DNA from 3 places in the Pseudoalteromonas tunicata genome. Region 1 is predicted to be linked to each of the others. Evidence: predicted binding sites of a transcription regulator. Region 1 holds the regulator's gene; each other region holds the start of a gene.
The links. Region 1 encodes MetJ, which represses methionine synthesis genes. Its sites were predicted from a motif close to TAGACGTCTAGACGTCTA; they were not measured.

Region 1 (10,612 bases):
TTGGCAAGTTCATCCATAATTTGGGTACCCAAATTACGACTGCTTTGTAATTCTTCGATAAGACGCATACGCTGCTGTAAGCTCTCTTTTTTCTTATCAAGCTCTTTTATTTCAGCTATTCGCCTATCTAGTACCACTATTTCGGCCGTTAAAAAGCCATTTCGTAAATTTTGCCCTTCCTTCATGGATGAGTAGACCATGCTGATAACAAACATTGACCCAAATGAAACTAAAGTGACCAAAAATAAAATAGAGAGATACTGTTTTTGGGCCTCTTTTCGCGATGCTTCGCGCCAAGGCAACAGATTTATATGTGGCATGATGAAAAACTCCTCAAGGCTAATCCTGTTGCAACTGCCAATTGCGCCTTATTCTTGTCCAATTGTTCTCGGTCAATTGTTGGAGCAAGTTCCATACCATTAAAGGGGTCGATAATAATAGAGTGAATTCCTAATTCATCAACAAGTAACTTATCAAGACCTCGAATTAAAGAGGTCCCTCCAGACAAGACAATATAATCTATCTGGTCTTTACCACTTGTTGTCAAAAACATCTGCACAGCTCGACGTACTTGCTGTAAGAATGCGGTTTGAAATGGAGCTAATACTTCAAAAGTGTAGTTTGGCGGTAAATCACCATTGATTTTAGCAAGCTCCGCTTCATCAAAACTCTTGTTATAATATGAAACGATAGTATTGGTATATTGTTCACCACCAAACACTTGATCTCTGGTATAAATCGTTTGGCCATTATGAACCACACTAACCAAAGTCAATGACGCACCTACATCGATAAATGCCACAATTTTGTTAACGGCATCATCAGGTAATGATGCGTAACATAAATCTATAGTTCTGCTGAGAGCATAAGCTTCAACATCAACCACTTTTGGCTCAAAACCTGCTGCATCAATAGCACCTACACGCGCTTCAATGCTTTCTGTACGTGCAGCTGATAATAAAACATTTACTTTTGACGGGTCAGTTTCATTAATGTGAAGCTTTTCAAAATCAAGGCTTACCTCATCTAACGGATAAGGTATGAGGCTATCAGCTTCAATTTCAATTTGAGATTCCAATTCGCTATCAGTCAGAGCCACATCCATAAAAATGACTTTGGTAATAACTGTTTGACCAGAAACAGCAACAGCCGCCTGTTGCACGGCTTTAGGCATTTTTTTTCGAATTTTACTGATAACTCGAGAGACAGCTTCAATATCTTGAATAGAGCGCTCAACCATTGCCCCTTTGGGCATTGGTTCAATAGCAATCGCTTCTAAACGATAATGTGCATCTTTTTGGCTTAATAAGACAGCTTTGACTGAGTGTGAACCAATATCGATTCCAACCATCCATACAGCAGGCTTTTTTATTAGTTTCGTTAACATAACTCTAACGCTATCCTTTTTTTTTATAATTATAATAACTTTATAAAATCTAGCGAAAAATTTTTAATTCATTTTTTAATCAGGATATACTACCAGTGTTAAAACCTAAATGGGAGTCTGTTTAAGGATATTTAAGTGACTTTATTTAAAAACATTTTACGTTTTCTTATCATTTGTAGCACTTTAGGTGTTTTGAGCATAATAGCTTTGTACTATTATGTTAAATCTGATATCCCTAGTGTACAAGTATTAAAAGACGTCCAGCTCCAATCTCCACTACTAGTATTTACAAAAGATGGCAAACTAATCAATCAGTTTGGTGAAAAAAGACGCATACCATTAAGCATAGAACAAATACCACAGAATCTAATAAATGCTCTTATTGCAACTGAGGATAGCCGCTTTTATGACCATCCAGGCGTAGACCCGATTGGTATTATTCGCTCAGCGCTGGTCGTTATTACTACAGGACAAAAAAAGCAAGGTGCAAGCACTCTGACAATGCAAGTTGCTAGGGGATTTTTTCTAACCCGAGAAAAAGCCTATATCCGTAAAATAAAAGAAATTTTTATTGCACTTCATATTGAACAACTACTGAGCAAAGATGAAATTTTAGAGCTTTATTTGAACAAAATGGAGTTTGGCAATCGCGCATTTGGAGTAGGCGCGGCAGCACAAGTTTATTTTGGCAAAAACATTAGTGAACTAACACTTTCGCAACATGCAATGCTTGCAGGATTACTCCAAGCACCATCGGCACTAAATCCATTTAGACATCCTCAAAGAGCTAAAAAACGCCGTAATATTGTATTGGCGAGAATGCTTGACGAAAAATATATTACTGAAGCGGTTTATCAAGAAGCTATCAAAGAACCAATCACAGCGAAATTCCATGGTGCTGAAATTGAAGTATCTGCTCCCTATATTTCTGAAATGGTTCGTGCCGAAATGGTCAAGCAATTTGGTGAAGAGGACGCTTATAACAAAGGATTTCGGGTTTACACCACGATTGAAGCTAATACACAGTTAATGGCCGAAAAGGCTGTTGTTGATAATTTAGAGCAATACGACACTCGCCATGGTTACCGTGGCCCACACCTTCATCTGTGGGATTTTGAAACGCAAGCGGCTTGGGCACCTCGTGACATCCTCGATTATTTGGCTCAGATTAAAGAGTTTAATGATTTAAAGGCTGCTGTAGTCACAGATATTCAAGACCAATCAATCACAGCTCTCGTTAAAGATGGTCGTTTTGTCACCGTTCAATGGGATGGTTTAAAATGGGCCCGTTCATACTTGCGCAATAGTAAACAAGGTCCCGCTCCTTCAAGTGCTAGTCAAATACTCAATCCTGGCGCTGCAATTTGGTTAAAAGAAGCGCAGGATGGGCAATGGAGTTTAAGTCAAATTCCGCAAGTATCTGGCGCGCTAGTCTCTTTAAACCCACAAGATGGCGCAATAAAAGCCATTGTTGGTGGCTACAGCTTTGAACAAAGTCAGTACAACAGAGCGGTACAAGCCAAAAGGCAGGTCGGCTCAAACATAAAACCTTTTATTTATTCTGCCGCATTAGAAAATGGATTCACCCTTGCTAGCATAGTAAATGATGCTCCAATTAATAAATGGGACGAAACAAATGGCACGGCTTGGCGGCCAAAGAATGATCCTGAGGTTTATGTTGGCCCAATCCGTGTTAGACGCGCACTTGGAGAATCTAAAAACGTTATTTCAGTCCGATTGTTAAGGGCTGTGGGACTAAGCAAAACCGCTGATTACCTGTTAAATTTTGGTTTTAATCCAGCTGATATCCAACGTAATGAATCACTAGCGCTTGGTAGTATTTCACTCACCCCTCTTGAACTTGCAACTGGAATGGCAACTTTTGCCAACGGCGGTCATTTAATCGAGCCATATTTTATTAGTCGTATTGATGATGCAAATAACAAAACCATCAGACAAGCACAACCTTTAGTAGCCTGCGCTGAGTGTTCAAACGATGAAATTAAGGATAGTTTTCATTACGCCCCGCGCGTGATCAGCGTCCAAAACTCATTTTTAATTGCAGATGCCTTAAAAAGTGGTATCTGGGGTGGCGGTAGCTGGAAACATAAAACCTCTTGGCGAGGTACGGGCTGGCGCGCTCAAAAATTAAATCGCCATGATTTATCAGGTAAAACTGGTACCACTAATGATGCTGTGGATACTTGGTTTACTGGTTTTAATCGCGACCTGCTTACCACAACCTGGGTCGGTTTTGACAGCCCTGGAATTAGCCTTGGTCGAACAAGTTACAACAGTAACTTAGATAAAAATCAAACCTTTCTTGGTGAATCGGGAGCGAAAACGGCTTTGCCAGCTTGGATAGGGTTTATGGAATTTGCGTTACAAGACATGCCAATTTCAAATGTTTACCAACCCGATGGGTTAATCTCGGTGCGTATTGATTATGCATCAGGATTATTAAGCGATAAAACAGACCATACAAGTGGATTTGAGTTTTTTACCAAAGAAACGGTGCCAACTCAATATGCACAACCAAAAGCAGAAGCTATTTTCGAAGTGAGCTCACCAGAGCCGGAAGATGATGAGTTGTTTTAACAACTCAAAATTAATTACAAAAAAGGCGCAATAGCGCCTTTTTATTATTTTAGTGTAGGTTATTTAGCTAACGAAACACATAACCAATATAAATCAGAATGCACACCCGCAGCCGTCACCTCTTTGCCGGCTCCCGGACCTTGGATCACCAAAGGATTATCTTGGTACCAACGGCTGTTAATGACAAAGATGTTATCACCTGGCTTTAAGGTTGCTAAAGAATCTTGTTTCGCAACACCTTGCAAGCCAACTTGAGCTGTCACTTTATCATCCGATAAAACCAATTCAGCAACATAACGCAATACTTTATCTTCTAACGCAGCCTTTGCAGCAAGCTCGCTGACATAAGTATCAAGTAATGCAAGATTATCAACAAAAAATTCCCAATCACCGTTACTTAAAGCTTCGGGCATTAAAGGCGAAAGCACAATGTCATCAAGCTCTAAGTTTAAACCCAACTCTCTGGCTAAAATAAGTAACTTACGCTGTACATCTCGGCCAGAAAGATCTTCTCTCGGGTCGGGCTCACTATAACCCATCGCTTTGGCTTGCATAACTAATTCAGAAAAAGGCACTTCAGCGGTATATTGGCTGCAAAGCCAAGATAACGTACCAGAAAAAACACCGCTAAGCCTTTGCACTTTATCACCAGAGTTTTGTAAATCATTTAATGCAAAGTTAATCGGTAACCCAGCTCCAACCGACGTATTATAACGCCACTGCAAGTTACGCTGCTTTAAGCTTTGTTGTAATTGCTCATACCAAGCAAGTGGAGCTGTTCCAGCGTATTTATTGGCACAAATAAGGTGGCAGTTATGAGCAACAAACTGAGGATACAATTGACTAAACTGCTCACTTGCTGTGATATCAATCACTAACTTATGCTCATAATCTAGCTCAGCTAAATGACTTAATAATTCAGCTTCATGGTATGACACCGCATGAGTCTGCCAAGCAGCTTGCCAATTTTGCACATCAATCCCAGTAGGATTAAATAACATTTGCTCGCTGCGTATTAAGCCAACCAGCTTCACGGGCAATAATTGATTTAAACGACTTAACTGCTCTTTTAACTGCTCTAAGAATACGGTACCTACATTGCCCAAGCCCGCCACAACCACAGCCAACTCTTGTGAAACACTGACTAACTTATCATGCAAAATTGTTAATCTGTCAGTATCTAACTGCTGCTCACAAAGCAGAATACAATAATCTTCATGACTATAAATAAAACGTAAATTAACGTTATTTTCTGCCAAAATTACTTTTGCCGATTGCGCTAATTGATGGCCATCTCCATGCTGACACACCAAGGCAATACCCGACACATTTGACTCAACTAGATTACAACGCCCAGCCAACAGAGTTAAAACTTGATGACCTAAAGCAGCTGGCACAAGTAAATATACCTCATCTTTTTCCACAAAATGATGAAGTGCGTGCTGTACTATCCGACTTAGCTCACCCACTTCACCTTCATGTAAATCTGCAACTTTTAATAAATCGTAATGATCTAGATTGGTGATAAAACGTTTTTGTTTCGCAAATCCTTCTTTTACGATTTCAGTCGCCGCACTGCTACTATCAAAACTACTGCGCACAACAAGTTTAATATCAGTGTCTTTAAGCGGGGTTAGTGTTTTGGCATGTAAAACTGGATTTCCCAAACGAGCAAGCAAATTTGCTTGACCACGGCAAATTTTACCATAACGAATCGCTTGTTTTACTTTGCGAGGATCAGTACTAAATACACCTTGGGTATCAGTCCAAATTGAAACACTCTCAGCACAGATATAACGCGCAAATAAAGTCGCACTATAGTCACTCCCATTACGACCGAGTGTAATGGTTTGCCCTTGTTCATCACTTGCGATAAAACCTGTAACAACATTATATTTTGTTGCACTAAATTGCCCACAGGCAATTACGTTTTTCTCATGTTGCAATACACCTTGCGCTAAGGTCAGCAGCTCTCTGGCATCAAAGCTTTGTGCTGCAACATTTAGCTGCTGTAAATATAAACCTAATAACCGTGCAGACCACAGCTCACCATGCGCTAAAAGATGAGCCTCTTGTAAATGTTGCGAGGCAATTTTTTCGCCTATCGAAATAAGCTCGGCATCCAACAGCTCAAGCGCTGAATCTTTATAAGAATCAGTTAATAAATCAGCAATTAATTCAAACTGATTTGCCGAAAGTAATGCTAAAACATCCGATATAGCCTGCTGATCGGCTTGGCGATAACTCTGCCAAAGCTTAACTAAGGTATCAGTCGTTTTACCTGCGGCTGAAACTACAACAACATCACCAAGTGCCGCTTGCTGTAAAATAATATTAGTCACTGCATGATAGCGCTTGGCACTACTTAAGCTTGAACCACCAAATTTGTGTACTGAACGAGTCATCTTAAATTACCATAATGCAACGTGAGCAGGGCTAAAACAAAATGCGGCTGAAGAGTTATTTTGCTCATCTGCTTTAACTGGCTTTGGCTCAGCTACTGGCTGGCCCTTATCTTCACCAGGGCGAGTTTCAGAAAAGTTTCGCTCTAAATCTGCGAGTAAATCTTCAATATCCTCAATACCCACTGAAATACGAATTAAAGTATCACCTACCCCAGCCTCTAAACGAGCCTGAGGATCCATTCCTGCATGAGTCATAGTCGCTGGATGGCAAATTAAGCTTTCAACGCCACCTAAAGACTCAGCCAAGGTGAAGTGCTTGCAATTAGTTAAAAAACGAGCTGCATCGTTGATATCACCTTTAATATCAAAACTAACCATACCGCCAAAACCACGCTGTTGCTGTTTAGCTAATTGATGTTGCGGGTGAGATTCAAGCCCAGGGTAATAAACACTTTTAACAAAAGGGCTACGCTCTAAATATTCGGCGATTAAAAAGGCATTTTGCTCATGTTGCTTGATCCGGACATTCAAAGTGCGAATACCGCGCAAAGTTAAATAACTATCAAATGGTGCGCCGGTAATGCCAATATTATTAGCCCACCAAGCAAGCTCATCACCAAGCTCTTGAGTACGAGCAATCACCGCACCACCAACAACATCCGAGTGTCCATTAATATATTTAGTTGTTGAATGCACAACAACATCAACACCAAATTCAATAGGATTTTGCAATGCTGGCGATAAAAACGTGTTATCCGCAGCAACTAAAGCACCACATTTTTTTGCTGTAGCAACAACTTTAGCAATATCAGTTAAACGTAAAAGCGGATTACTTGGCGTCTCAATCCAAATTAACTTAGGTTTAATTTGTTCAATATCATCAAAACTCTTATCTAGAGTAAAATTAACAACTTTTAATTTTAATAAGCCACGCTTTTCTAAACTAGTGAAAAGACGATAACTACCACCATAACAATCATGAGGGATCACTAAAGTGTCTTGGCTTGATAACAGCTGAGTCACTAAATGAACCGCAGCCATGCCTGTTGCGGTAACTATACCTTTTGCGCCACCTTCAAGCTCAGCTAATGTTTCAGCTAAGATATCTCGAGTTGGATTACCACTGCGGCCATAATCATATGCGCGCTTGGTATTAAAATCGGCAAAAGAATAAGTTGTTGATAAATATAGAGGTGGCACGACTGCGCCGTGATGTTTATCAGCTTCTATTCCTTTACGGACTGCGATAGTCGCTTTTTTGGTATCGTTCATTTTAAAACCCACAAACAGTTAGATGTTTAGACGTCTAAAAGGTTAAATTAACACAAGGCAGAAGTCAAAACATTTATACGTCTAAATAGCTAAATAAATGGTATTTGACTATATATTTTAAACCGATAAAATTTCGCCACGACAAAGCCAATAACTTTAGATTATAGATAATATTCTTTGGGATTTTTAATAATTACAACATTGGCAAACAAGGCACGCAGTTCAATTAAGGCAACCAATATTTATGGCAACAAAATGGAATGGTGAATATATTCACCCATATGCAGAACACGGTAAAAAATCTGAGCAAGTAAAAAAAATTACCGTTTCTATCCCACTAAATGTATTAAAAGTTTTAACCGATGAACGCACTCGTCGCCAAGTTAATAACTTACGCCACGCCACCAACAGTGAATTGTTATGTGAAGCATTTCTTCATGCTTTTACTGGTCAGCCACTGCCTAATGATGAAGATTTACGCAAAGATAACCCTGAGCACGTTCCAGCCGAAGTGCGCGACATAATGCTCAGAATGGGCTTAGAATTACCCGTTTTAGAAGACGAATAAAAAAAGCCTCAACTAAGTTGAGGCTTTTTTTTAACGTAAAAATTACTGCATGTAATTTTCAGGTAAAGGAATTCGCGCAACACCTGAAGCTACGGCAGCTTGCGCTACCGCTAATGCTACACGTGGCAACAAACGCGGATCCATTGGTTTTGGAATAATATAATGTGCGCCAAATTCTAACGAATCGACACCGGCAGCTTGCAATACTTCAGCAGGCACAGGCTCTTTAGCAATTTGACGAATTGCATTTACAGCAGCAATTTTCATTTCATCATTAATCCTTTTTGCCCTAACATCGAGCGCACCACGAAAAATAAACGGAAAACACAAAACATTATTAACTTGGTTTGGATAATCAGAACGACCTGTTGCCATAATTAAATCTGTACGCGCAGCATTAGCTTCATCAGGATGAATTTCAGGATCTGGATTTGAACAAGCAAATACCACTGGTTTATCAGCCATCAACTTTAAGTCATCAGCAGAAATTAAATTAGGGCCAGATACACCAACAAAGACATCGGCATCGGTAATTACATCTTGCAAGGTACGCTTATCAGTATTATTTGCAAACAGTTCTTTATACTCATTTAAATCATCACGACGGGTATGAATAACACCTTTGCGATCAAGCATATAAATATGTTCACGCTGAGCACCACATTTAATTAGCAACTCCATACATGCAATTGCAGCAGCGCCCGCACCCAAACAAACAATTTGTGCATCGTGCAGATTTTTGCCTTGAACTTCTAACGCATTAAGCATACCTGCAGCCGTCACAATCGCTGTACCGTGCTGATCATCATGAAATACTGGGATATCACAACGCTCAATTAGTGCTTTTTCAATTTCAAAACATTCAGGTGCCTTGATATCTTCAAGATTAATACCGCCAAATGTATCAGCAATATTTTCAACCGTATTAATAAAGTCTTCGGTAGTACGGTGCTTTACTTCAATATCGATAGAATCAATTCCAGCAAAACGCTTAAATAATAGTGCTTTACCTTCCATTACGGGCTTAGATGCTAATGGCCCTAAATTACCCAATCCTAAAATGGCAGTTCCATTTGAGATAACAGCAACTAAATTGCCCTTAGCGGTATATTTATAAGCATCGGCTGGATTTGCTGCGATTTCACGAACAGGTTCAGCAACGCCAGGGCTATAAGCTAGCGCAAGATCTTTTGCTGTTTCAGCTGGTTTAGTCAATTCAATACTGATTTTACCTGGAACGGGTTCGGCGTGGTATTTTAAAGCTTGTTCTCTAAAGTCTGACATGAGGCGATATTTTCCTGCAAGAAGTTAAGTGTGAGAGTGAGATAAAATTCGCTACTGAGTTTAACGATACCTGTATTAAGCAGAATTTCAAGTAAAATACTGTCAAACAACAAAAAACGATCATTTGCCTATATTCTACCTAATTTTAGTGATTTTACTCCCCTTTTCACAGAAATTCCCCTTACTAACAACTTATTTATGCATATTAATAAACAAAATTATGAATATAAAACCAACAAATACCACGTAAAACGCTATAAAAAAACACCTATCTATAACCGAAATAAGCACTCTTACAATTGATACAAGTTAAAATCAAAGTTCACCATAAAAACCATTATTAATGAAGGATAACCCACATATCACGAAAAATAATAACAGATATGACCAGATAAAAACCTTTTCCTCACCATCACTTAGTACTAAAAACAACCACCTTATAAACTCTTTTTTAAATGCCTAAACTGAATAAATTTTCATATTTAATCGTTAGTATTTTTACGATTACTTTTGGTTAGCTTGTGCCAGATCAAACTATGTTTGAGCTCGCCACTTATAATTTAAGCCTCATTCATCAGCATTATTTAAGGCATTCGTCGTGCAAAATACTATCGATTGGGATGATTCTCTGATCAAAAAATATAACGTATCTGGCCCAAGATATACCTCTTACCCCACGGCATTGTCATTTAATGACGGCTTTTCCAAACAAGATATGCTCAGCGCACTGGCGCAAACCAACAATAAAAAGCTATCTCTTTATATTCATATCCCTTTTTGTCATCAGCTGTGTTACTACTGCGGCTGCAATAAGATTGTGACACGCCATCAACACAAAGCAGACTTGTACCTCGATTATTTAGAACAAGAAATAACAGCGCAGGCAAAGCTTTATCAGCATTACGAAGTAGAACAGCTTCATTTAGGTGGTGGCACGCCAACATTTTTAGATCAAGCACAAATGACTCGACTAATTAACATGCTAAACCAGCATTTTCAGTTCAAAGCAGATGCGCAAAAAGGAATCGAAATTGATCCCAGATCACTTGCGGAGAATATGCTATCCGTGCTGTTTCAATTAGGATTTAACCGAGTATC
Region 2 (10,612 bases), 280 kb from region 1:
AAAACGCATTTGATTCAGCTATTGCTTTAGCAATCGCTTCGGTGCCATTGCCAAACTGGTCAAATTCAAATACACCAACTGGGCCATTCCAAACCACCGTGCCAGCATTTTTAATGATAGTCGCTAACTGCTGCGCTGAATCTGGACCGATATCAAAAATCATGTCGTCATCAGTTACCTCAGACACATCTTTAAGTGTAGCAACAGCTGATTCTGAGAACTCTTTAGCAACAACAACATCGGTTGGAACCGGAATGTCACCATTATTTGCTTTTGCATCCGCAGTTAACTTTTGTGCTTCAGCAATTAAATCGGGTTCATATAATGATTTGCCAACAGGATGGCCTGCCGCTGCAATAAACGTATTGGCAATACCGCCACCAGTTACTAATTGGTCAACAATTTTAGACAATGAATCAAGTACCGTTAGTTTGGTCGATACTTTTGAACCACCAACAATGGCCACTAACGGGCGTGCTGGATTATCAAGGGCTTTACCTAATGCTTCAAGTTCGGCAGCAAGTAATGGACCGGCACACGCAATTGGAGCAAAAACACCAACACCATGGGTTGATGCTTGAGCACGATGCGCTGTACCAAATGCATCCATAACATACACATCACATAATGCAGCTAGTTGTTTTGCTAAGGTTTCATCGTCTTTACCTTCGCCTTTATTAAAGCGAACGTTTTCAAATACCACGACTTCATTGTCATTAACTGTTACGCCGTTTAAATAATCTTTTTCTAAACGTACAGCACAATCAAGCGCATCATTTAAATAATCAACAACAGGAGCAAGCGAAAACTCTTCATTATATTCGCCTTCAGTTGGACGACCTAAGTGTGACATCACCATCACTTTAGCGCCTTTTTCAAGGGCTAACTTAATTGTTGGTAAAGAAGCACGAATACGCGCATCTGAGGTCACTTTGCCATTTTTCACTGGTACATTTAAGTCTTCACGAATTAACACGCGTTTGCCTGCTAAATCTAAATCGGCCATTTTAATGACTGACATTGTCTGCTCCTTTTTCAACTAAAATTCATTTACAAAAAGTAAATGACATACGCAATAAATTAATTTTAAACGATTATTTGGCACTCATCATCGCAAACGAGGTATCAAGCATACGATGAGCAAAGCCCCATTCGTTATCACACCAAACTAATAACTTTACTAGGCGTTTATGACTAACACGTGTCTGTGTGCCATCAATAATACAAGAATGTGGATCGTGATTAAAATCAACCGATACCAATGGCTCTTCGGTGTAATCTAAAATTCCGGTCAAACGTCCACCTGCAGCGGCTTTAATGACACGATTAATATCAGCTAGATTTACATCGGTATTGAGTGTGACACTCAAATCCATTGCGGTAACATTAATCGTTGGCACTCGTACGGCAATCGCCTCAAAACGACCATGAAATTTAGGTAAAATACGTTCAATGCCTCGAGCTAGCTTGGTATCAACCGGGATAATCGATTGACTTGCAGCACGAGTACGGCGTAAATCCGGATGATATGCATCAATAACCTGCTGATCATGCATTGATGCATGAATAGTTGTAATTGCACCTGATTCAATGCCAAAGGCATCATCAATCACCTTGATAACTGGCACAATGCAATTGGTGGTGCATGAACCATTCGATACTATGGTATGTGCTGCGGTTAATTCATCATCGTTAATGCCATAAACAATAGTGGCATCCATATCTGCATCGGCTGGTTGAGAAAAGAGTACTTTTTTAGCACCCGCAGCTAAATGAATTTGTGCATGCTCACGAGAATGAAACACCCCCGTACATTCTAAAACCACATCAACATCAAGCTCAGCCCATGGTAAATCGGCAGGTGAATCAAGGGCAAACAAAGCAATGCTGTCGCCTGCGACATTTAAGCTATCGCCATCTAACTGAACAGGAAATTTAAAACGACCGTGGGAGGTGTCGTATTTTAACAGGTGGGCAATTCCTTGCGGCTCGGCAAGTTCATTAATTGCGACGACTTTAAAGCGATCGTGTTGTTCGGATTCATAAATAGCACGTACTATGTTACGACCGATGCGACCAAAACCATTTATTGCAAGTCTAATTGCCATCTAAAAAAGGGTTCCGCATGATAAAAGTAGATAAAGCCTTAACATTACTGGCTTAGATAAAATCAACACCCAAGCAGCAAACTTCAACTTTAGATTTACAATTAATTAATGGGGCTATTGTAAACGACCCGCGCCATCTTCGATAGCGAAAATAATTAATTTTCAGATTAGAAAAACTAAGGCAAGTAAAGGTCCGGTTATTTGAGACCCAAGATATTAATGAAGTGGTTAGTTTGTTTTGGCAGGTATTGACTCATTAACTATCACCAAGCTACCCCTTAGTTAATAAAAAAGCCAGTGTTAAAACTGGCTTTCATTAATTAACTTCTTTTAATTGAAATTAAAAAAGTGCGATTGATTTTTCAACAATGTTTTCTACTGTGAAACCAAAGTGTTGGAATAACTCACCCGCAGGTGCTGATTCACCAAACGTCGTCATACCAATCACGGCACCATTTAAACCAACATATTTGTACCAGTAATCAGCAATACCCGCCTCAATCGCAACTCGACGACTAACAGCCTTAGGTAATACAGACTCTTTATAAGCCGCATCTTGCGCTTCAAATACATCAGTTGATGGCATAGAAACAACACGTACTTTTTTACCTTGGGCGCGAAGTGCTGCTGCTGAATCTTGCGCTAATTGCACTTCAGAACCGGTTGCAATTAAAATGATTTCTGGATTACCGTCACATGACAGTACATAACCACCTTTAGCAACATTGGCTAACTGCTCAGCAGAACGCGTTTGCTGCGCTAAATTTTGACGTGAAAAAATAAGTGTTGTTGGGCCATCTTTGCGCTCAATAGCCGCTTTCCATGCAACTGCTGATTCAACTTGGTCACATGGACGCCAGTTATCTAAGTTTGGCGTTAAACGCATGCTCGCAATTTGTTCAACAGGTTGATGTGTTGGACCATCTTCACCTAAACCAATTGAATCATGGGTATAAACAAAAATAGCAGGTTGCTTCATCAATGCCGCCATACGCACAGCATTACGCGCATATTCCATAAACATTAAGAAAGTAGCACCATAAGGTACAAACCCTTTATGTAAGGTAATACCATTCATAATGGCTGACATACCAAACTCGCGCACACCGTAGAAAATGTAATTTCCCGATGCATCTTCAGCTGTTAGGCCTTTAGAGCCAGACCAAAGAGTTAAATTTGAGCCAGCTAAATCAGCTGAACCGCCCATAAACTCAGGCAATAATGGACCAAATGCTTCAAGTGCATTTTGTGATGCTTTACGTGATGCAATATTGGCAGGATTCGCTTGTAATTGTTCAATATATGCTTGTGACTTTTCAGCCCAATCTGCTGGTAATTCGCTGTTATTACGACGAACAAATTCAGCAGCTAATTCTGGATATGCAGCTTTGTAGGCAGCAAATTTAGAGTTCCAGCTCGCTTCAAGATCAGAGCCTTTGGCTTTGTTATCCCATGCATCATAAATATCGGCAGGAATTTCAAATGGGCCATGTTCCCAACCTAAAAACTCACGGGCTGCAGCAATTTCTGCATCACCTAACGGTGCACCATGACAATCATGGCTACCCGATTTATTTGGTGAGCCAAAACCGATAATAGTTTTGCAACAAATTAAAGTCGGCTTATTTGTTTGCGCACGGGCTTCATCAATAGCTGCACGCACCGCTTCACTATCGTGACCATCGACATTACGCACTACATGCCAGCCGTAGGCTTCAAAGCGTGCAGGAGTATCGTCGGTAAACCACCCCTCAACTTCACCGTCAATTGAAATACCGTTGTCATCCCAAAATGCGACTAGTTTGCCAAGTCCTAATGTACCGGCTAATGAACAGGCTTCGTGCGAAATCCCTTCCATTAAGCAACCATCACCTAAAAAAGTATAAGTATAATGGTTAACAATATCATGCTCATCACGATTAAATTGTGCCGCTAACGCTTTTTCAGCAATTGCCATACCGACAGCATTTGTGATCCCTTGACCAAGTGGACCCGTAGTGGTTTCAATACCTGGTGCATAACCATATTCTGGGTGCCCAGGGGTTTTTGAATGCATTTGACGGAAATTCTTTAAATCGTCAATTGAAAGCTCATAACCACTTAAATGTAAAAGAGAATAAATCAGCATTGAACCGTGGCCGTTAGAGAGAATAAATCGATCTCTATCTACCCACTCTGGATTTGTTGGATTGTGGTTAAGATAATCGCGCCATAATACTTCTGCGATATCAGCCATGCCCATAGGGGCTCCAGGGTGGCCTGAGTTGGCCTTTTGTACTGCGTCCATTGATAAGACACGAATTGCATTAGCAAGTTCTTTGCGAGACGGCATGAATTCTCCTACCTTTAAGTGTGTTTGCGCTGGTTGTAAGTCCCAATTAGTTTGGGTATGGAGCTATTCTTACTTATTACACCAGTTGGAGCAATGAAAAAACCTGCAATAATAAATCTTGTTTGTCACTTTTTAATAACAATACGGCCTTATGATTTTAATTTAGCCGTCTAGGCGTAAAAGCACTATGAAAAAAAGTCACTTTCATATAAAGTATCACCCTAAATTTTTTAAGCGCGATTTACCACCTACGTGGGCGCGATTTTTGTGAGTATAAATAAAATGGCAAGACATTTATTTACTTCTGAATCTGTATCTGAAGGCCATCCGGATAAAATCGCCGATCAGATTTCTGATGCGGTTCTAGATGCAATTTTAGAGCAAGACCCTAAAGCACGCGTAGCCTGCGAAACATACGTTAAAACTGGTATGGTGATGGTAGGTGGCGAAGTTACAACGAGCGCTTGGGTTGATATTGAAGAGTTAACACGTAAAACAGTGCGTGAAATTGGTTATACCCACTCAGATATGGGTTTTGACGCCGACTCTTGTGCAATTTTAAATACCATAGGTAAACAATCTCCAGACATCAACCAAGGTGTTGATCGTAAAAGCCCTGAAGAACAAGGCGCTGGTGACCAAGGTTTAATGTTTGGTTATGCATGTAATGAAACTGAAGTTTTAATGCCAGCTCCGATTACTTACTCGCACCGCTTAGTACAGCGTCAAGCGCAAGTACGTAAAGACGGCACCTTACCTTGGTTACGTCCAGATGCTAAATCACAAGTAACATTTGCTTATGAAAATGGTAAGCCTGTTGCAATTGATGCAGTTGTTTTATCAACGCAGCACTGTGATACGATTTCTCAAGCTGACTTAATTGAAGCGGTAATGGAAACGATTATTAAGCCAGTATTACCAGCTGAATTAATCAGTAGCGCAACTAAATTCTTTATTAACCCAACTGGTCGCTTTGTAATTGGCGGACCTATGGGTGACTGTGGTTTAACAGGCCGTAAAATTATCGTAGATACTTACGGTGGTATGGCACGTCACGGTGGTGGTGCTTTCTCTGGTAAAGATCCATCAAAAGTTGACCGTTCAGCTGCTTACGCTGCTCGTTATGTAGCAAAAAATATCGTAGCTGCTGGTCTTGCTGATAAATGTGAATTACAAGTGTCTTACGCAATTGGTGTTGCAGAGCCAACATCTATCAGTGTTGAAACATTTGGTACTAGCAAATTAGAAGAGTCACGTTTAATCGAGTTAATTCGTGAGCACTTCGATTTACGCCCATATGGTTTAATTCAAATGCTAGATTTAGAGCGTCCAATTTACTTGCCAACAGCAGCATACGGACACTTTGGTCGTGACGAATTCCCTTGGGAAAAAACAGATAAAGCCGATGCACTTCGTGCCGCTGCAGGTCTGTAATTAATTAACTATCAGTTAATTAAATAATAAAAAAGGCGCTCACAAAGCGCCTTTATTATTGCAATCGAGCTCGCATATTTACAAAGGTATTTTGAGCACTCTTTAATACCATTTTATTAACAAGCCAATTAGGTGCTGCACCATCAGGATCGGCAAATGCCTGATACTCAATCTCAATAGTAGTGTCGGTAAGCGCTTTAACCTGCCAATGAGCACGCACATCTTTAATACGTATCGTATTATCTGATTTGAGCTGTTGCTGATATTGTTCAAGCAATATATGTTGATCCGTAATATCAAATTCAAAGCTACCATCCGTTTTAGATTGATAATTCGAATAGGTCAACATGTCTCTATTTTTGAGCGGCCATGGCGCCGAAAATTCAGTATAAACAATAAATTCAGTTTCACTTGGCTGAGCAAGCACCTCAACTTTAACAGCTCTATCAATCCAAAGTGACGCATGCTCGGTATCGTGCAGCAAAGCAATAAATGCTGAAATCGTACCTGTAGATACTGTATGTGCCTTAATACGGATTAAGCCAGATTCAGTTTCTTGTTTATATAAATCAACCTCCTGCTTACTACTCACCCATTGCCAAGTAGCAGGCTCTGCACAAAGAGCAACGCACATTAAGCTCATGCTGAGTGTGGCTGGTACTTTAAAGATCAGATTTAACGCCAATATGGTGTTTGCTTCAAAGTCACTTGTCGACTTTGCTCCATTGCGGCTACTAAATTCTCGGTTTTCTGAGCCAACCAAACTTGAATATTTGCAAGTGCATCATCAGATTGCTGCTCAGATAAGCGCTGTAAATAATCCAATGTGCCAAGTTCATCAATTCCTTCAACAATATCAAACCAAGGGCTACGATACTCATCACGTTTAGTTGACGCAAATAACGAGCCTAAACAAGCACCGCTGAGCAAGTTTCGCTGTAATTCATTTTTCTGAGCTAAATAATCTTGTGCCGTTAAAGCGCGTTCAAGTGGTAACAAGGTTTGCATTTCTTGCCAATCTTTTTCAAATAAATCGGCAGCAATATCAATAACCTTTAACTCAGCCGCTTGCACATTTTGTGCAGACCACGCAGTACGCCATGATTTATCCACTAAAAAAGTGGTGAGCGCTAAAATCAAATTATTGTAACGCGGTGATTGAAAAATGGCTTTGATGGATGCAATGCGAGGGCGCTGCTCTCTAATATCTTCAATCACAGCATTTAAACTCGGAGCCTTACTTATTTTTTTATAATAAGCATGTTTTTTTGAAGTGAACGTTTTGATTTGAATCGCCCCTTCTACCCAAGAGAAGGTGTGTAAAAACCATTTTAATTCTTGGCGTAAATGCTCTGTTGCCTGTTTATCAACGATCGCTTCAAACAACCAAAATGTATGACGAATAAGGGCTATGCCATCCATCATTAATTTTAGAGTTTTAAATTTAGCGTCTTCAAAATAACACTGCTCATGCTTTTGAACAAAACGAATACCATAATTTAAGCAGGCAATTAAGGCTTGTTCTTGAGTCATATCGTTTGTTAAAGGCACATAATTGATGTAGTTATCTGCTTTTAACGGTTTATGATCGGCCAACATATACCCACGCGCCGCTTTGCTGTAAAGACCTAAACGGACTTCCGAGCACTGTATTAATTGTTTTGCTAAGGCAAAAATATCACTACGATGGCCTTTTTTCAGCTCCATCTCAACTTCACAAATACCTAAATGCTGACCACTTGCGCTGACTTCGCCTTTATCTAATACCACCTCAATCTCTGAGCCATTTTCAGTTTCAACTAACCAAGTACGACGAATAAAATTGGTACTAAAAATAGGGTAAAGACTTTGATTAATTGCACTTATTTGCATGCCATGCGGCCAAATATTAGCAGGGAAAGCTTCAAGATCAGGGCGATTGCCACTAAGAGCAACATTGTATTCAGGACGTTGATGTAACCCACCCACCACTTCACCGGCTAATTTTATTGTTTGCTCACATTCGCCATCACAACAGCGGGTTCGTAATCCAATATCGAGCGCACGCAACTCACGATTTGGAGTATCAAAATACGCATTCAGTAAATTACGAGCAGGGAAATTTGTTATTCTTTTACCAAACTGAGTGATAAGTCCGGGAATATGGGTGATAACAGTATCTGAAACAAGAAATTTCAGTTCTATCTCTGTATCCATAGAGGTTAGATAGCTTTTAAGGTAGTTAAAGAAGTGTCCAAAATAAACCATCCCCCCTATTCAATGCAAATTTTTTACTTATTTTGTCGACAAAGTACGCTCTTTAACAGAGAAGCTTGCTATTACTTAAGTAAATTCATACTATTTGTAAGCCAATAATCATAATTAATAATCAAAGGTTTGGGGATGTTTAAACAACTTTTACTTACCGCAGGACTACTCGTTGCAACTTTGAGTGCTCATGCAGAAACAACTGAACAACCAACACCCGATAACGATAATGTACAATCTGGCTATATTATCGATGACTTATACATCTACATGCACGCAGGTGCGGGCAAGAATTTTAGAATTGTTGGTTCGATTAACGCAGGCAGTCCGCTTGAATTAATTGATGAACAAGACGGTTATGCTCAAGTAAAAGATGATAAAGGTCGCACCGGTTGGGTTGACCAACGTTTTGTCAGTAAAAAAAGTGGTTTAGCGGTCGAAAACCAAAACCTTAAAGATAAAATCACTGAACTTGAAAATAACTTACTACAACAAAGCAGCCAGCTACCTGAACTACAACAGCAAAATGTAGAGTTAAATGAAAAAAATGCTCAATTAAACAAAAAGCTGGCGCTTGCACAGCAACAAAATACCCAGCAAGCAGCCCTTGTTGCGAACAATACAGAAAAAGAGAAAAAAGAATTATTAATGTACGGTGCCGCCATTGCATTTACAGGCTTACTGTTTGGTATCATCATTACCTTAGTTTTATCGCGTCGTAAACGCTACGATGGCTGGGCTTAATTTAAGCATTGAATAAAAAAAGCACCTTTGGGTGCTTTTTTTATGGCAATACTATTTAGCTACCAAAATAGTAACTAGATAATTAAGCCACTGTCTTTTTTAACATTTTCAATGATCATATAAGTGTAATTAGTCGCTACACCTGGAATATCAACCAATTTACCAAGTACTTCTCGATATTCACTCATATCTGAAACTCGAATTTTAAGTAAATAATCAAACCCACCCGCAACCATATCGCACTCAGCCACTTGTGGAATCGCCAATACATGCTGTTTAAATAGCTTAAAAACCGTAGTAGTTGATTTTTCTAAGGTAATTTGTACATGAGCCATCAACCCCTGATTAAGCTTTTCAGCATTAAGTAGTGCGCGATAGCCATCAATAAAACCTTCTTTTTCTAAACGCTTTACTCTATCGAGACAAGGGCTTGGACTCAAATTAACTTCTTTGGCTAAATTAACATTCGATAATCTACCGTTTTGTTGTAAAGCATCTAGAATTGCTAAATCAATTCTATCGAGTTGGCGATTTGGTTTGGTTTGGCTCATAGCAGTATTTTATGCGGTTTAACCCCTGTTTGTGCTCGCTAATTTACGGTATTTAGCCAAAATTAACCAGCATATTCTGCTGTATATTATATAGAATGCTGCTCTATTTTGTTTGGCTCCATCTTGTTTGGCTCCATTTTGTTTTGAGGGTTTGCAATGCTTTACAATGAAGATTTAACAACACAGTGTCCTATCAGACAAAAAATCCGTGATTTTTATCGTATCGATGAAAACGAAGTGATTGATTACATTTTACCTTTAGCTGAAGTTGGCGTGACAGCTCGTAGCCGTGCATGGGAACGTGCTCGTCAAATCGTGGTAAATATCCGTGAAGACCAAGCGGGGCAAGGTGGTGTTGATGCGTTATTAAATGAGTTCTCACTGTCATCTGAAGAAGGTGTGGTTTTGATGTGTTTGGCTGAAGCATTACTTCGCGTACCAGACAAAGAAACTCAAGAAAGTTTAATTCGCGATAAACTGGCACATGGTGATTGGAGTTCGCACTTAGGAAACAGTGATTCTTTATTTGTAAATGCATCAAGCTGGGGCTTATTGTTCACAGGTAAAATGGTGAACTACTCTGATCGCAACAAAGATGAACAATTTGGCGTTTTGAAAAAAACCTTAGGCCGTCTTGGCGAGCCAGTGATCCGCAAATCAGTACAATTTGCCATGAAAATCATGGGTAAACAGTTTGTTATGGGTCGTACAATTGATGAAGCGATTGAACGCGCCGTAGATAAAGAAGAAAAAGGTTACGTATATTCTTACGACATGCTTGGCGAAGGTGCTCGCACCATGGCTGATGCTGATCGTTATTATCAAAGCTACGTGAATGCGATTCATGCCATTGGTAAAGCAGCTAAGGGCCGTGGTCCAATTAAAAGCCCTGGAATTTCAGTAAAACTTTCTGCAATTCACCCTCGTTATGAGTTTACTCATAAAGAACGTGTAATGAACGAACTAGTGCCAAAGCTTAAAGCCCTTGCTCTTACAGCCAAAGATTATGATATTGGTTTTACAGTTGATGCTGAAGAAGCTGAACGTTTAGATATTTCACTTGATGTCATTGAAGCAGTATTTTCAGACCCAGCGCTTGGTAACTGGAATGGTTTTGGTTTGGCGGTTCAAGCCTATCAAAAACGCGCTACATTCGTAATTGAATGGTTAGTCGACCTTGCACACCGTGTTGGTCG
Region 3 (10,612 bases), 970 kb from region 1:
AAATCCCTTGTGTCTACCGATTTCACCACCCGGGCATCGGGTTGCTTTCGCAGTGTGAAGTGATTGGAGGCGGAACCCGGAGTCGAACCGGGGTAAACGGATTTGCAATCCGGTGCATGGCCACTCTGCCATTCCGCCAACATCTAAATTTGGAGCGGCACATGAGGCTCGAACTCATGACCTCAACCTTGGCAAGGTTGCGCTCTACCAACTGAGCTAGTGCCGCTTAAATTTCGGTATAGTTATTATTTTACAACTTCGTATATGGTGCCCGGGGCCGGACTTGAACCGGCACGACTTGTTAGTCGAGGGATTTTAAATCCCTTGTGTCTACCGATTTCACCACCCGGGCATCGGGTTGCTTTCGCAGTGTGAAGCTAAAAACTAATATGGAGCGGTACATGAGGCTCGAACTCATGACCTCAACCTTGGCAAGGTTGCGCTCTACCAACTGAGCTAGTACCGCATCATATTAATTCTTTCGGTATATTCTTTACTTTATTCTCTATTACTTTATAGCTTCATAGATGGTGCCCGGGGCCGGACTTGAACCGGCACGACTTGTTAGTCGAGGGATTTTAAATCCCTTGTGTCTACCGATTTCACCACCCGGGCATCGGGTTGCTTTCGCAGTGTGAAGCTAAAAACTAATATGGAGCGGTACATGAGGCTCGAACTCATGACCTCAACCTTGGCAAGGTTGCGCTCTACCAACTGAGCTAGTACCGCATCATATTAATTCTTTCGGTTTTACTATCAAATTGTATTTCACATATGGTGCCCGGGGCCGGACTTGAACCGGCACGACTTGTTAGTCGAGGGATTTTAAATCCCTTGTGTCTACCGATTTCACCACCCGGGCATCGGGCCGCTTTCGCGATGTGAAATCTAATAAGTGGAGGCGGAACCCGGAGTCGAACCGGGGTAAACGGATTTGCAATCCGGTGCATGGCCACTCTGCCATTCCGCCATTTACTTACTAAAATTTGGAGCGGTACATGAGGCTCGAACTCATGACCTCAACCTTGGCAAGGTTGCGCTCTACCAACTGAGCTAGTACCGCTTCATTGTCAAGTAATTTAGTTTTCACTCGGTAACGTGACTTACCGTTTACTGAATGGCTAGTGCCTTTCAACGAGGACGAATTCTACAGAGATTATCTTTATCGTCAATACAAAAAATGTCACTTTTGAACTGTTTGCTTATTTTTTATCTAAAGCGCTGTTTAATTGAACGTTTATGATGAACTTTTCTGCAATTCAGACCAGGCTGCTGTTAAATATTGCACCATTGACCAGAAGGTTAAGAAGGTTGCGATATAGAATAAGCCGAAACTTAACTGTGTCATCCATGGTTCAAATTGCCAAATTAAGCCAATGATCGCCAACATTTGCGCAGCAGTTTTAATTTTCCCTAATTGTGATACAGCGACATTGCCACGCTTACCTTGCTCTGCCATCCATTCACGTAAAGCAGAAATCACAATTTCCCGACTAATGATAATCATTGCAGGGACGGTGACATAAAGGCTTTGATAATGCTCAACTAAAATCACCAAAGCGACACATACCATCACCTTATCTGCGACTGGATCTAAAAAGGCTCCAAAAGGGGTTGATTGTTGAAGTTTACGGGCTAAGTAGCCATCGAGGATATCTGTAATTGATGCAAGCCAGAAAACAAACGCTGCGCCAAAATAAGCCCATTCACCTGGGATATAGAAAATCACCATAAAAATGGGAATTAAAACAAGTCTAAAAGCTGTAAGGGTATTAGGAATATTCCACATAACGACTAGGAGGTTTCTTTTTGGTTATATTCGCATGAAGCCTTAGCTTTTGTCATGCAAATGATTAAATATCTTTTCAGCCAACTCTTGACTGATCCCGGGTACTTTTTCTAACTGGCTAATACTGGCACCTAAAACACCCTGCATACCACCTAAAAACTTCAATATGGCTTGGCGCCTTTTTTGTCCAACATTAGGTATTTCTTCTAACACAGATTGATTACGTTGTTTTTGACGTTTATTTCTGTGGCCAGCAATCGCAAAACGATGCGATTCGTCCCGAATATGTTGAATTAAATGTAATGCAATTGAATCGGCACTGAGGTTAATGGTTTTTCGCCCTGCGTCAATCAATAATGTTTCTAAACCCGCTTTTCGGCTAACACCTTTGGCAACCCCAACTAATAGCGGTTGTTTTTCAAGCGTCCACGTAGAGAAAAAGTGCTCAGCTTGCGATAACTGCCCTTTTCCACCATCGATAAAAACGACATCGGGGACTTTAGTCACATCGGTCATTTTGCCGTAACGTTTTTTAAGTGCAAAAGCCATGGCGGCATAATCATCGCCGCCAGTGATCCCTTTAACGTTATAGCGGCGGTATTCTTTTTTATTTGGTCCTTGGCCATCAAACACCACACAAGAAGCGACGGTATTCTCTCCCATGGTATGGCTGATATCAAAACACTCCATACGATTAATTTCATCAAGTGCCAAAGCTGACTTTAAAGCTGCATAACGCTTATTAATTGAGTCTTGCGCACTTTGTTTGGTTAAAATGCTATTAAGGGCATTTTTATTAGCCAACTCTAAATACTCAGCGCGTTCTCCTCGCTGCACAGCTTTTAAATGCACTTTTTTATCTGCAACTTGAGAAATTGCCGCATTAAGCACTTCGGTATCAGCTATAGCAAAAGGTAAAATAATTTCTTTTGCAATCCGACTTGAGCGACCTACCGATAAATAATACTGGGCAATAAACGACGATAAAATCTCATCATCAATCGAATCTTTTGGAATTTTAGGAAAAAAGGTATTGCTGCCTAAAATCTTATGATCGCGGATCATTAATAAATGCACCGCGGTTAATCCATTTTTAGTTTGGTAGCCAATCACATCCATTTCTGCAAAATTACCACTGACCGATTGCTGTTCTTGCATCTTACGCAGTAACAAAATTTGGTCGCGGATTTTTGCTGCTAGCTCAAAATTAAGTGCCAGACTGGCCTTTTCCATTTTATCTACCAATGCAGCAATGACCTGAGACGATTTACCACTTAAAAACAGTTTCACAAACTGTACTTCTTGTTGGTATTCCTCGTCAGATACTTTATCAACACACGGTGCAGAGCAACGTTTTAGTTGGTACTGTAAACAAGGTCGGCTTCGCGCTCGATAATACGCATCTTCACATTGACGCACCGGAAAGATTTTTTGCATTAAGCGTAAGCTTTCTGAAACCGCGCCTGAACTTGGAAATGGACCAAAATAATCGCCCTTTTGTTTACGACTACCTCGATGAAATGCAATTCTTGGATGACGGTGTTCTGTCACTAAAATATAAGGGTAGGATTTATCATCTCGCAGCAAGATATTATAACGTGGCATATATTGCTTAATGAGATTGTTCTCAAGCAATAAGGCTTCGGTTTCAGTATTTGTGAGGGTCACTTCAATTTGGTGAATATTCTTAACTAATGCTCGAGTTTTACTTTCAGGAATATTGGCTCGAAAATAGCTACTCACACGCTTTTTAAGATTTTTTGCTTTACCAACGTAGATAACATGGTCGTCTTTATCGAGCATCCGGTAAACGCCCGGCTCACTCGATAAAGTTTTTAAGAATTCAATTGCATCAAACACAAACTATTACTTACGAAAAACTATCGGTGTCAATTTCAATCATTTTATGGCGGATAGCAAGGTGAGTCAGCTCAACATCTCCACCAATACCTAACTTTTCAAACATACGGTAACGGTAGCTGTTGACGGTTTTAGAACTTAAATTGAGTTGATCGGCAATATTTTGTACTTTTTCACCTCGGGTGATCATCAACATAATTTGTAATTCGCGATCAGATAAACTTTTAAAAGGATTTTCATCACTGCGGCCACTAAATTGTGCTAATGCTATTTGCTGAGCAATTTCAGGAGCAATATAACGCTGACCAGAATTAACCGCACGAATTGCATTGACCATTTCATCAGGGCCTGCGCTTTTGGTTAAATAACCGTGCGCACCAATTTGCATCACTTTACTTGGAAATGGGTCTTCGCAATGCACGGTTAATACAATCACTTTTACATCTGGGCAGTAACGACAAATTTTCTTTGTTGCTTCTAATCCGCCTATGCCGGGCATATTCATATCCATCAGCACAATATCTGGATGGTTTTGACGACAAAAAGTCACCGCTTCTTCACCGGTTTTTGCTTCGCCAATCACTTTAAAGCCACGTATATCATCTAATATACGTTTTATTCCGGTTCTTACCAGCTCATGGTCATCAACTAAAAGTACGTTAATCAAAGCAGGTTCCTCATATACATCTATCGTCAAAAATGGGCATTACAACGCAATGACCAATTTACCATATTTCGTTTTAAACGCTATTAATAAAAAAGGCTTAATCTAGCCGTTTTTATAACAACTTATTCTTTTGTTTGTGAAAATTTGTCAACCCACAATGCAATTACACCATCACCGGTTACATTACAAGCTGTGCCAAAGCTATCTTGTGCTAAATAAAGTGCAATCATTAAAGCAACAGCGGCTTCATTAAAGCCAAGCATAGAAGTAAGTAAACCAAGTGCCGACATCACCGCACCACCTGGGGCACCAGGAGCAGCAATCATTACAACGCCAAGCATAAAAATAAATGGCAACATGCTTGTTAGGCTTGGTAGCGCCAAGTCTGGCGATAAAAACATTACAGCTGTTGCACACGTAACAATAGTGATGGTTGAACCTGATAAATGGATTGTGGCACATAAAGGCACACAAAAGTTAGCAATGGCGTCTTTAACTTGATTATTTTTTGTCGACTGGAGCGAAACCGGTATAGTAGCAGCACTCGACATCGTTCCTAATGCTGTAAAATAGGCTGGTAACATGTTTTTAAGTAACTCAAGTGGGCTACGTTTTAACGCGATCCCTGTTGCCACATACAGTACAGTTAACCAAAGCCAATGCATCACTAACGCCATTGCAAGAACCAGTGCAAAGGTTTTTAACGTATCAAAAACCGTGCCTGCCACCGTCATTTCGGCAAATACACCTGCAATGTAAAAGGGTAATGCCGGAATAATAACTTTAGCTAATAAACCATCAATCACATCGCGACCTTGGTCAGACACTTGTTTTAAGTGGGTTAAATTCATATTGCTAATCGCAATACCAAAAATAAAGGCTGTCACAAGTGCTGTCATTACACCAAATAAAGGTGGGATTTCTAAATTAATGAAGGATTGAATTTCAACTGCATCGCTGCTTGCAAGGTTTATTTCGCCGCCTAGTTGCGGGATCACTAAGCTTGCCACCAAATACGCAAGCGTACCTGCAATAATGGTTGAGCCATAGGCAAAACCAACCGTTTTACCTAATAATGAGCCTGAATTTTGCGGTAAACTGGCAATCCCTGACGTAATAAAAAAAACAATGATGAGGGGAATGGTAAAACCAATCAGCTCGCCAATGACCACTTTGGCAGTATAAATAAGTTCGACAATTAAAGTGGGCGCATAGAGTCCAATTAAAAAGCCACCAATAATACCCAGTATTAATTTTAAAATTAAGTTCATTACATTATCTCGTTGCTAACAGTTCAAAGTGTTAATTCCAATTCTCTCTTTTATCATTATTTAACGACTTATAAACAAAAAATCGCTCAACACCAGTTCAATTGCTCGATAAAACAGCAAAACACTCAATTTAAATGCTCAGTGAGCTAATCTAGCTTTAAAAAAGCGCATAGCAAAAAAGCCTAAGCTCGCAGTGAGTTTAGGCTTGGCAACTTACATCTAACATCATTTTGCGCTTCGATCAGGCACACTTAACGCAACTCTTGGCGTAATTCTTTGGCGGCTTGCACCATATTTTTTAGCGCTTCACGGGTTTCAGGCCAAGCACGCGTTTTTAAACCACAGTCAGGATTTACCCATAAACGCTGTACTGGTATTTTTTTGGCAGCAGTATGAATTAAACCTTTCATCCATTGTACTTGGGGCACATTTGGAGTGTGAATATCGTACACTCCTGGGCCAATATCATTTGGATAGGCAAACTCTTCAAATGCGTTTAACAAATCCATGTTGGAACGAGACGTTTCAATGGTGATCACATCCGCGTCCATATCTGCAATCGAATCAATAATGTCATTAAACTCTGAATAGCACATATGGGTATGAATTTGGGTTTCATCTTTTACACCACTGGCTGACACCCTAAATGCATAAGCCGCCCATGCTAAATACTCTTGCCATTGTGATGCTTTAAGCGGCATACCTTCTCTAAAGGCAGGCTCATCAATTTGAATAATTTGAATGCCAGCACGTTCTAAATCAACGACCTCATCACGAAGCGCAAGTGCAATTTGGTTGGCAATCGTTGGTTTATCTAAGTCATCGCGACTAAATGACCAAAACAAAATAGTGACAGGACCGGTTAACATGCCTTTGATGTGTTTATTAGTTTGCGATTGGGCATAGGTTGTCCATTGCACCGTCATTGGTTTACTGCGACTAATGTCTCCATAAATAACAGGCGGTTTTACACATCGAGTGCCATACGATTGCACCCAGCCGTATTGCGTAAACGCAAAACCTTCAAGTAACTCACCAAAATATTCAACCATGTCATTACGCTCAGCTTCACCATGCACAAGCACATCTAAATCTACCGCTTCTTGCTCTTCTATTGCATAACGGATTTCGGCTTTCATTTGCGCTTCGTAATCAGCAAACGCTAAATACCCCGCTTTATAATCTCGACGAGCCTGACGAATAACTTGAGTTTGTGGAAATGAGCCTATTGTAGTTGTTGGTAATAAAGGCAATTGCAACGCGACATGCTGGGCAGCGATGCGTACATTAAAACTACTATGGCGCTGTCCGTCAGCTGTTGTTAATGCCGCAACACGCTGCTGCACCTCTTTATTGTTCACGCGCGCAGACGTTAAACGAGCTTTAACTGGCGCAGAATATTGGTTAATAGCTTGAGTATCTCCAGTTTGTAGGGCCGTATTTAATAACGCTAACTCACTGCCTTTTTGCTTAGCAAACGCCAGCCATGATTTTAATTCAGGATCAAGTTTTTGCTCTTGCGCTAAATCAACTGGGCAATGAAGCAAAGAACACGATGGCGCTAACCAAATTTGCTCAGCTCTCTTGGTAACTAATGCATTAATTTTTTCGTATACCGCGCTTAAATCGGCACGCCAAATATTACGACCATTCACCACACCTAATGAAAGCACTTTATCAACGCCAATAGCTTGACTAATTGTATCTAGCGATTGTGGTTCTGCTACTAAATCAAGATGCACCCCGTCTACGGCAAGTTGGGTTATTTGGGGTAGATATTGCGTGACTGAACCAAAATAAGTCGCCAGTAATAATTTCACTCCTTGACCTTGCAAAACATTAAAGCTCTTACTTAATGCTGTTAGATATGCTTCATTGAGCTCAAGGGCCAAAATCGGCTCATCAATCTGCACCCAATCAACCCCCATGCTAGCCAATTTTGTCAGTACTTGCTGATAAACAGGAAGCAACTTTTCAAGCAGCGATAATTTATCAAACTCCTCCCCAACTCCCTTAGCTAAATACAAATAGGTCACTGGACCAACTAAAACAGGTTTTACTTGATGCCCTATAGCTTGTGCCTCAGCAACTTGTTCAAATAACTCGGTATAGGTTAACGCAAACTCTTGTCCTGCATGCAGCTCTGGTACAATGTAGTGATAATTAGTATTAAACCATTTTGTCATATCACTGGCAGCACATGCACATCCCGTTGGGGCACGCCCACGTCCCATTCTAAAAAGGGTATCAATATCGACTGTTTCGTTGTCATCTTGATGGCGCTTTGGGATAGCCCCGACCATTAATGAGGTTGCGAGTACATGATCATACCAAGCAAAATCACCCACAGGTAATAGCGCAATCCCAGCATTTGCTTGCAACGCCCAGTTTTGCGCTCGAATAGCCTGGCCTTTAACAAACAGTTCAGTGCGTGATAAATCACCTGCCCAATATGCTTCCACAGCATGTTTTAATTCACGGCGTTTTCCGACTCTTGGAAAACCTAAGTTATGTATTGTTGCCATAATATCTCACCTTTCTATTTGGATGTTTAGATGGCTAAAATATTATACTGAACATTTTGTACTTAAAAACGAAACGTTTTCGCATTGAATATGAATTTAATTAACATTGCTTTGAACCCTTATAGAGACTGCCCAGCTCTCTCTTTATTTAATGTGTCATTTATGACTAACAATTAAATAAGTGAAGTTAATTCATCTAATTAATAAAAATTTAAAAAAGTCATCCGCTTAAATTGAAATAAAACCATGACAACGCTGTCTTGTTGATTCATTATTAACCTAAACAGGATTAGCAACCTAAAAATATAGCCATCTGGAAGTTGAAACATCTAAAAGTAAAGGATATGATGACTTTCCATTAGGTTCTCTCACATCAAACATGAGAATTATTAAAGATGATAGACATAAAGCACCTTAAGACCATTGCCACCCTAAAAGAGACCGGCTCATTAGTGAATACAGCTCGCGAGCTCTTTTTGACTCAATCTGCTTTATCACATCAAATCAAAGATCTAGAAAACAAACTTGACTGCCAACTGTTTGAACGTAAAACCCACCCAGTGCGTTTTACCCCACAAGGTATGCTTTTATTAGAACTTGCTTACGATATTTTACCCAAAGTAGAAGCCACCAAATGCCGTTTAAAAGAAAGCCTCAACCAACCGATCTCACAGTTGCGTTTAAGTGTTGAGTGCCATGCTTGCTTTCACTGGTTACTGCCAACAATAAAAGAATTTAATAACTTTTGGCCCGACATTAAAATTGATTACGAACGTGGCTTTAGCTACGACGCTATCCCTGATTTACTTAATGATGAGTTAGATTTAGTGCTCACCTCTGATATTCGTGAGCCAGATAAACTCGAATATGCGCACCTATTCGATTTCAAACTCAAACTCATTGTGTCACCTGATCATGAACTGGCTAAAAAAGCCTATGTCACCGCACTTGATTTAAAAGATGAAACTATTATTTCGTATCCAATCCCAAAAGAGCGTCAGGATATTTTTAAACACTTTATTCAAAATGCCCGGTATGACGGTAATTTAAAAACAGTCGATCAGGGGTTGTTGATTTTTCAATTAGTCAGTGCGGGCATGGGTGTAGCTGCCCTACCCGATTGGTTGGTAACACCTTATGAAAGCCAAGGATTAATTAAATCTATTCCGCTTGGTGCACTTGGGCTTAATCGTCCAATGTATTTAGCAATGAAAAAGAACATGAAAGATAATCCTGTTTACCGACACTTTTTAAATACCTGCAAACAAAACCGTCGCTAGTATGACGTTCATGAGGGCTTTGTTTGTCAAAGCCCACTGTCAAAACGTTATCAAGATATCGAATAAAAACGATTTTTTTGTGGGTTTCATCCTCGTAAAACCGTAAGATAGCACCTCTTAAATACCGCATTAAAAGACTGTTTAGATGGATTTTTTTGAACTAAAAAAACTGATTGGTAGCTTGGTAATGCCATTACCACTGATGCTGATGCTGGTCTTACTTGGCCTAATACAATTAATCAGACAAAAACGGCGTAGCGGCTTATTACTGATGTTCTTGCCGCTTGTCTTGCTGATTTTGCTCAGTACTCCTTTTATCAGCAATCTGATTATTGAAAAAAAAGAAGCAAGTTACAGCGCATTTAACTCAAATAAACACCCTGTTATTCATTATGTTGTGGTACTTGGTTGTAAAATTATGCCCAACAAAAGCCGTCCAGCCAATTCACAACTAGGCCATTGCTCTCTAGCTAGGCTTTACGAAGGCTTAAGATTAGCAAAACTTTATCCTAGCGCCAAACTGGTTGTCTCTGGAGGTGGTTTTAAGGGTGTCAGTAATAGCGAAATTATGCGCCAAGCCGCCATCGCTATTGGCTTTGATCCGCAACGAATTTTACTCAATCCCAAAGCCCGCGATACTGCAGAAGAAGCCTTACTACTGGCACCTAAGTTAGTTGATAACCAAGTTGCTCTCGTTACTTCGATAGCCCATATGCAAAGAGCGGTTGAATTGTTTAATCAACAAGGTGTTGATGTTATTGCGGCCCCTACCGATTGGCAAGAAATGCCGATGAATCCGCTTTGGCGTCAGTTTGTACCAACACCGGAAGCATTAATGGCGCTCACCGAGCATCAACATGAATGGATTGGCAATCTTTGGCTCGAAATAAGCCAATAAAAAATGGGCTAACGGCCCATTTTTATTACTCAAACCAAATACTTAAACCGGGTTATCAATATCAATAAACTCAACATCAAACAAATGATTTTCAGCTAAATATTCACCAAGGGCTTTAATGCCATAGCGCTCAGTAGCATGATGACCGGCTGCAAAAAAATCAATATTTTGCTCTTGCGAACTATGAATAGTTTGCTCTGAAGCCTCACCCGTTAAATACGCATCAACTTCTTGTTCTGCGGCTAAATCAATATAGCCTTGACCACCTCCCGTACACCAAGCAATGGTTTCAATCGGAGTTTGCCTGACTAAATTGCTAAGC

Region 2: the regulator MetJ is predicted to act here: its motif matches at 4,604-4,621, upstream of metK (methionine adenosyltransferase).
Region 3: the regulator MetJ is predicted to act here: its motif matches at 8,132-8,149, upstream of metE (5-methyltetrahydropteroyltriglutamate--homocysteine S-methyltransferase).

Annotation. Positions count from the first base shown of each region.
Region 1 covers NZ_CP011032.1:3,465,547-3,476,158, forward strand. The annotation lists gene PTUN_RS15685 (PilN domain-containing protein) at 1-320, opposite strand, end outside; gene PTUN_RS15690 (pilus assembly protein PilM) at 308-1,387, opposite strand; gene PTUN_RS15695 (penicillin-binding protein 1A) at 1,523-3,985, shown strand; gene metL (bifunctional aspartate kinase/homoserine dehydrogenase II) at 4,045-6,390, opposite strand; gene metB (cystathionine gamma-synthase) at 6,397-7,662, opposite strand; gene metJ (met regulon transcriptional regulator MetJ) at 7,907-8,230, shown strand; gene PTUN_RS15715 (malic enzyme-like NAD(P)-binding protein) at 8,273-9,514, opposite strand; gene hemN (oxygen-independent coproporphyrinogen III oxidase) at 10,113-10,612, shown strand, end outside.
Region 2 covers NZ_CP011032.1:3,182,411-3,193,022, forward strand. The annotation lists gene PTUN_RS14470 (phosphoglycerate kinase) at 1-1,021, opposite strand, end outside; gene epd (erythrose-4-phosphate dehydrogenase) at 1,095-2,108, opposite strand; gene tkt (transketolase) at 2,449-4,440, opposite strand; gene metK (methionine adenosyltransferase) at 4,723-5,874, shown strand; gene PTUN_RS14490 (START domain-containing protein) at 5,930-6,559, opposite strand; gene PTUN_RS14495 (CYTH and CHAD domain-containing protein) at 6,550-8,070, opposite strand; gene PTUN_RS14500 (TIGR04211 family SH3 domain-containing protein) at 8,257-8,865, shown strand; gene PTUN_RS14505 (winged helix-turn-helix transcriptional regulator) at 8,940-9,416, opposite strand; gene putA (bifunctional proline dehydrogenase/L-glutamate gamma-semialdehyde dehydrogenase PutA) at 9,573-10,612, shown strand, end outside.
Region 3 covers NZ_CP011032.1:2,497,135-2,507,746, forward strand. The annotation lists tRNA gene PTUN_RS11350 (tRNA-Leu) at 1-35, opposite strand, end outside; tRNA gene PTUN_RS11355 (tRNA-Cys) at 65-138, opposite strand; tRNA gene PTUN_RS11360 (tRNA-Gly) at 151-226, opposite strand; tRNA gene PTUN_RS11365 (tRNA-Leu) at 266-352, opposite strand; tRNA gene PTUN_RS11370 (tRNA-Gly) at 391-466, opposite strand; tRNA gene PTUN_RS11375 (tRNA-Leu) at 529-615, opposite strand; tRNA gene PTUN_RS11380 (tRNA-Gly) at 654-729, opposite strand; tRNA gene PTUN_RS11385 (tRNA-Leu) at 776-862, opposite strand; tRNA gene PTUN_RS11390 (tRNA-Cys) at 897-970, opposite strand; tRNA gene PTUN_RS11395 (tRNA-Gly) at 988-1,063, opposite strand; gene pgsA (CDP-diacylglycerol--glycerol-3-phosphate 3-phosphatidyltransferase) at 1,238-1,789, opposite strand; gene uvrC (excinuclease ABC subunit UvrC) at 1,832-3,592, opposite strand; gene uvrY (UvrY/SirA/GacA family response regulator transcription factor) at 3,660-4,316, opposite strand; gene PTUN_RS11415 (dicarboxylate/amino acid:cation symporter) at 4,439-5,587, opposite strand; gene metE (5-methyltetrahydropteroyltriglutamate--homocysteine S-methyltransferase) at 5,839-8,112, opposite strand; gene PTUN_RS11425 (LysR family transcriptional regulator) at 8,508-9,392, shown strand; gene PTUN_RS11430 (YdcF family protein) at 9,538-10,290, shown strand; gene PTUN_RS11435 (Nif3-like dinuclear metal center hexameric protein) at 10,333-10,612, opposite strand, start outside.